2 regions of the Vibrio coralliirubri genome follow, and region 2 is predicted to be linked to the other one. Evidence: predicted binding sites of a transcription regulator. Region 2 holds the regulator's gene; the other holds the start of a gene.

Region 1 (3,190 bases), 290 kb from region 2:
AGCGGTTCCAGATTGGAAAGTGAAGCAAGCAAGGTCACTTTATAAGGAACACTACACCGCGTTAAAGCGTATTGGTGATGAATATGGTGTTCAACCAAGATTCATTGTCGCGCTATGGGGTGTTGAGAGTAATTTTGGTAAGTTCACGGGCAATTACAGCGTTATCGACGCCCTAACGACCATGGCTTATGAAGGACGCCGAGAAGCTTTCTTCCGCAGCGAAGCGATGGCGGCATTGAAGATTCTTGATCAAGGCCATATTGCTCCAAAAGAGATGAAAGGCTCTTGGGCTGGTGCGATGGGTCAGCCTCAGTTTATGCCGAGCTCATTCTTAGCGTATGCCGCTGATGGCAGTGGCGACGGTAAGAAAGACATTTGGGGCACTGAAGAAGACGTATTTGCTTCAGCGGCCAATTATCTCAGCCAATCAGGATGGGATGACAAATATACTTGGGGTCGTCAGGTTCATGTTCCGTCAACTGTGTCTATTGACTTACAAGGTCGAGACGAAGACAAAGCGAAATACTTAAAAGAGTGGTCTGAACTCGGCATTAAACGCTATGACGATCGCCCACTGCCAACGCTTGATGAAGACATTAAAGCTTGGTTGATAATGCCGGATGACGAAGCGGGTCGTTCGTACCTCATTTACAACAACTACAATGTGTTAATGAAGTGGAACCGTTCTTACTACTTTGCTTTGGCAGTAAGCCATCTAGCTGACAGAATTAAGTTTGATTAATCGACCCATTTGATTAATAGACTGAATTTGGTTAATAGCCTTAGGCCGCTTTGAATAGCATTTGGCCTACCATAGGCAGAACGAACTAAAGGACTCTTCGGAGTCCTTTTTGATTTTATATTTCAGAGATTTAATAAGGTGATCTTGTGCTAACAGATAGAGCTGCACAGATGGTGATATTTCATGCGCTGATCAAGCACGAAGGCTTTACCAGTGCTGCAAAAAGCTTAAATGTTTCGGTGTCTCATATCAGTAAGCAAGTCGCTTTGCTTGAAGACTCGATAGGCATCAAGCTGGTGCAACGAACCACACGAAGCCTCACGCTGACTGAAGCGGGAGACGTGTTCTATCAACATTGTGAGCAGTTGTTTAACACGGTAAAAGCGGCTCAGATGGATATGGACAGCCAGCGCGATGATATCTCTGGAATCTTGCGCGTCGGGTTGTCGCAGTCATTTGGCACACTGCATATCATTCCGGCGATTGATCAACTCAGACAGCTTTATCCTCAGTTGAGAATCGAGGTCCACTTGTTCGACTATAAGGTGGACATGATTGAAGAGCGCTTGGATCTCTGGATCACCAACAATGAAGACTTGCCTGAAGGTTACATTGCGCAGCGTTTAGCCGATAGCCAGTTTGTGGTGGCTGCGTCACCGGATTATCTGATTAAGGCTGGGACGCCACATGTACCTTCCGATTTGATTGACCATAACTGTCTTATTTATCGTAGCCGTGAACGAGATTACACATCGTGGGCGTTTGATAACGGGCAAGAAAACCTCAGCGTCAAAGTCGCGGGCGATTACTCAGTCGATTTGGCTGAGGCAGTACGAGACGCGGCAGTATCAGGGTGGGGCGTTGCTTATTTGGCGACTTACTTAGTGAAAGAAGAGTTTAGAACGGGCAAGTTGATTCAAGTCTTGCCAGAGTGGAGAGCCAGTCAGTTGATGCCATTCTATGCTGTTTACCCAAGCCGAAAGAACATGCCGAAGAAGCTTTCAGCGGTGATTGAGTTCATTAAAGATCATATCGGGTCGCCGACGTATTGGGACAAAAACCTCAAAACGTGCGTTGAACTGCATCGCTAACTGTTTCCTAATCTATAAATATAATTTCCATATGGAAAAAGTACGCTTTTTAATCAAAGTTAATTATTAAAATTCAATAACTTAATTCTACTCATAGTTAAATCGTGATTACCCCAACATCACGTTAACAACCTCAGCTTGCCGCAAACGATTTCCTCTATAGAATGCGTCGCCTTTCCTATCTACAACTTTTAGGTTGACGCACATGGCTTCCCTACTTGGAATTATCACTATTTTAGTTGCCGCTTGGTTACTATCTACGGACAGAAAAAATATTCCACTAAGAACAGTCTCTTTGGCTTTCTTATTACAAATCTCATTCGCGCTATTGGTTCTGTATGTACCAATGGGTAAAGAAGCGTTGAATGCAGCCACGGGTGCGGTATCTAGCTTGATCAACTACGGTCAAGAGGGGATTAACTTCCTATTTGGTGGCCTAACGAATAACGGTTTCGTTTTCGCGATTAATGTTCTGGGCATCATTATCTTTTTCTCTGCGCTTATCTCTGGTTTGTACCACATCGGCTTTATGCCAAAAGTGATCAACCTTATCGGTGGTGCACTGCAGAAGTTCTTGGGCACAGGTCGTGCGGAATCACTGTCTGCGACTGCCAACATCTTTGTCGGCATGATTGAAGCGCCATTGGTGGTTAAACCTTACTTAAAGCACATGACGGATTCACAACTGTTTGCTGTGATGGTGTGTGGTTTAGCTTCTGTCGCTGGTGGTACGCTAGTGGGTTATGCATCGCTTGGCGTTGACCTAAACTTCCTGATCGCTGCGGCATTCATGTCTGCACCAGCCGGTCTATTGATGGCTAAAATCTTAGTACCTGGCAGCCCAGATGACGCTCAAGAAAATATTGAGTCTGATGTAGAAATTCCACGAGCAACAAACGTAGTTGAGGCAATGGCAGATGGGGCTATGTCTGGACTTCGTATTGCCGTTGCGGTGGGTGCAACACTTCTTGCCTTTATCAGTGTGATTGCAATGCTGAATGGCTTGCTAGGTATCGTTGGCGGCTGGTTTGGCGTAAACCTAAGCTTCGAACTTATCCTAGGTTATGTGTTTGCACCCGTTGCATGGCTGATCGGTGTACCGTGGTCTGAGGCTGTGGTTGCGGGCTCATTGATCGGTAACAAGATTGTCGTGAACGAGTTCGTGGCTTTCATCCAACTAATGGATGCTAAAGAGGCGCTAAGTGAGCACTCACAAGCGATCGTGACTTTTGCTCTATGTGGCTTTGCTAACATATCTACCATGGCGATTCTTATCGGTGGTTTGGGCAGCTTAGTTCCAGAGCGTCGCTCTTTCATCTCACAATATGGCTTCAAAGCGATTTGTGCAGGTGTGTTT
Region 2 (3,190 bases):
CAAGTGACTTCAAGATGTATATAAGCAACATCACAAGACTAAGTCAGGATCTAACAAATGAAAGATACGAAAGCGTTCAACGAGCAAAGAGCAGAAATATACTGGTGGCTATCAAGCTTATTTGCCAAAGAGCTCACTCAAGAAGAACTCGATCACTACCACTCTGTTGAAATTCGTTCTTTCCTAACTGGTTTAGGCGAAAATGAAACACTAAAGCCAGCGATTGATAAGTTAGTGGATGCGCTGAACCGTCTACAAACACGTGAAGATGCCCAGCTAGAACTGTCTGCAGACTTTTGCGACCTTTTCTTAAAGACAGATAAACACGGCGCTCTTCCTTACGCTTCTATGTATATCGGCGAAACTGGCCTTTTGAATGATAAGCCAGCAAAAGATATGGAAGAGATCATGGCTAAGCACAACTTAGTTGTGAACCAAGATCTAAAAGAGCCAGCAGACCACATTGCTATCGAACTCGATTTCCTTGGTAACTTGATCATTCGTTCAAACGAAACGGATATTGAAGAAGAGCTAGAGAATTCATTTGCCGTTCAACAGCAGTTTATCGACCAACAACTGCTGACTTGGGTACCAAAGTTCAACGTGAAATGTCATGACGTTGATGAATTCGGTTTCTACGCTAGTGTCTCATCTTTGCTACTCGCATTCTGTCAATTAGACACTCAATATTTAGCTGGTGAATAGCTTATTGGATGACTAGGTAAATAAATTCAGTAGAATGTGACAATTCACCCGGATTTCTGGGTGAATTTTATTGCGAGTAGTTTCTAGTCAGTCTAAAATTGTGACCGCAAACGATAAAATATGAAACATTCACGAAATGCTATGCTTATTAAAGTTCAGAGCATTTCGGTGTTAAGACAAGCCGCTCAATAGCGGTTTTTTGTTTTTTAGCACTTTAGTACCCAAAGAGCCCTACAAATTTAAGCTCTTAGTTAGGTAGCTTAACGGCTACTTTATTCCGTACTTTGGGAAAGTAGCTTCTAATAGGATAAAACCATGGCCACTATAAAAGATGTCGCTCGCTTAGCCGGCGTATCAACAACAACCGTTTCTCACGTAATCAATAAAACTCGCTTTGTTGCAGAAGCAACTCAAGAAAAAGTAAACAAAGCCGTAGATGAACTGAACTATGCACCAAGTGCTGTTGCTCGTAGCTTGAAATGTAATACAACACGCACTATCGGCATGCTAGTGACTCAATCAACTAACCTATTCTTCTCTGAAGTTATCGATGGTGTTGAGAGCTACTGCTACCGTCAAGGTTACACTTTGATCCTGTGTAATACGGGCGGTATCTATGAGAAGCAACGTGACTACATTCGAATGCTTGCAGAGAAACGTGTAGATGGCATCTTAGTTATGTGTTCTGACCTAACTGAAGAACTAAGAGAGATGTTAGACCGTCACGCTGACATCCCTAAAGTTATCATGGACTGGGGCCCTGAGAGCTCTCAGGCTGATAAGATCATCGATAACTCTGAAGAAGGTGGCTACCTAGCGACCAAATACCTTATTGAACGCGGTCACTCTAAGATTGCATGTTTAAGTGGCCACTTAGACAAAGCAGCATGTGTTGAACGTATTGCCGGTTACAAGCGTGCACTTAACGAAGCTAAGATTTCTGCCGATGAAAATATGATCATCGAAGGTAACTTCGAGTGTGATACGGCTGTTCTTGCTGCAGAACAAATCGTTGAGATGGAAGATCGTCCAACGGCGGTATTCTGCTTTAACGACACAATGGCACTCGGCTTAATGAGCCGCCTGCAAGAAAAAGGCATTCGCATTCCAGAAGATATCTCAGTGATCGGTTACGACAACATCGAACTGGCTGAATACTTCTCTCCGCCGCTAACGACCGTTCACCAACCAAAGCGTCGTGTTGGTAAGAATGCATTCGAAATTCTATTAGAGCGCATCAAAGACAAAGACCACGAAAAACGCGTCTTCGAAATGCACCCTGAAATTGTTGAACGAAGTACAGTTAAAACGTTAAATTAATTGATAATTCGAGTTTAATTTCATCAAGCGCACCTTTAGGTGCGCTTTTTTTATCAGCAACTATAATGAACCCAGATGCACAACGGAAAGATCATTAATTGAAGCAATATCACATTTTGAAATATCAACTGTGAGCTTCATTCAACAAAAACTTTATTCTATTCAATCAGTCACGCACAGGGCAAACCACTCGAAAGAGTGAGACGCAAAGCTTCCGGCCTAAACCACTCGTTGGTATGGTAGCGGGGTTACCGATGGCAAAATGCAGTAACTACTAATAATTTAGTAATTTACGGCTTATTGACAATTTAATTGCAACATTTTGCTAATCTCTCGGACCTGCTTATTTGGTGGCGTAGTTCAAATACACCGAGATAAATAACATGGATAAACCGATACTAAAGGACTCGATGAAGTTATTTGAGTCCCTAGGAAAAATAAAATCACGCTCAATGTTTGGTGGCTTCGGTCTTTTTGCTGATGACACTATGTTTGCTCTGGTTGTAAATGACCAGTTGCACATACGCGCAGACAAAGGCACAACGAAACAATTCGAACAACAAGGGTTTCAACCGTACGTCTACAAAAAACGTGGTTTCCCTGTCGTTACTAAATATTTCGCTTTACCTGAAGGCCTCTGGCAAGACCAAGAGAAAATCTTGCAGCTTGCAACCACGTCTCTAGGTTTTGCTAAAGAAGAAAAAGCTGAGCAGTCTTCTGCTAAGCCGACCCGACTCAAAGATCTGCCTAATCTTCGACTCGCTACCGAGCGTATGTTGAAAAAGGCAGGGATCGATTCTGTAGAACGTTTATATGAATCTGGCTCTGTAAACGCATTTAACGCCATCAAAGAATCGCATGCGTCTTCTGTCAGTATTGAACTACTTTGGGCGCTAGAAGGCGCGATCAATGGTACACATTGGTCTGTTATACCGCAGCAGCGTCGCGAAGAGCTTATCAATCGCGTCAATTAACATTGTCAGTACAATCTCTATACACAACTAAGCCGCATTTACTGCGGCTTTTTTTATATCTGGTGAAAGTTAATCTATGCTTTGCCTGTCTATCTATACTATCGGTATGCATTGAAAATTTAGAGGAAGTATCAATGAGTAAGAAAATGATATTGGGTATTGTGTTGGTCGTAACCATCGTGTTGTTAGGC

What was found. The regulator PurR, encoded in region 2, represses purine synthesis genes. The targets are predictions, from matches to a motif close to TNANGNAAACGTTTNCNTNA.
Region 1: a site for PurR is predicted at 1,973-1,992, ahead of OCV20_RS04690 (NupC/NupG family nucleoside CNT transporter). Genes of this name have one in related genera too.

What each region holds. Positions count from the first base shown of each region.
Region 1 covers NZ_AP025470.1:969,271-972,460, forward strand. Annotated here, with positions in the region: gene OCV20_RS04680 (lytic murein transglycosylase) at 1-742, shown strand, start outside; gene OCV20_RS04685 (LysR family transcriptional regulator) at 913-1,833, shown strand; gene OCV20_RS04690 (NupC/NupG family nucleoside CNT transporter) at 2,039-3,190, shown strand, end outside.
Region 2 covers NZ_AP025470.1:1,263,320-1,266,509, reverse strand. Annotated here, with positions in the region: gene torD (molecular chaperone TorD) at 58-705, shown strand; gene purR (HTH-type transcriptional repressor PurR) at 1,021-2,025, shown strand; cyclic di-GMP riboswitch class I at 2,196-2,281, shown strand; gene OCV20_RS05950 (TfoX/Sxy family DNA transformation protein) at 2,409-2,999, shown strand; gene OCV20_RS05945 (TVP38/TMEM64 family protein) at 3,134-3,190, shown strand, end outside.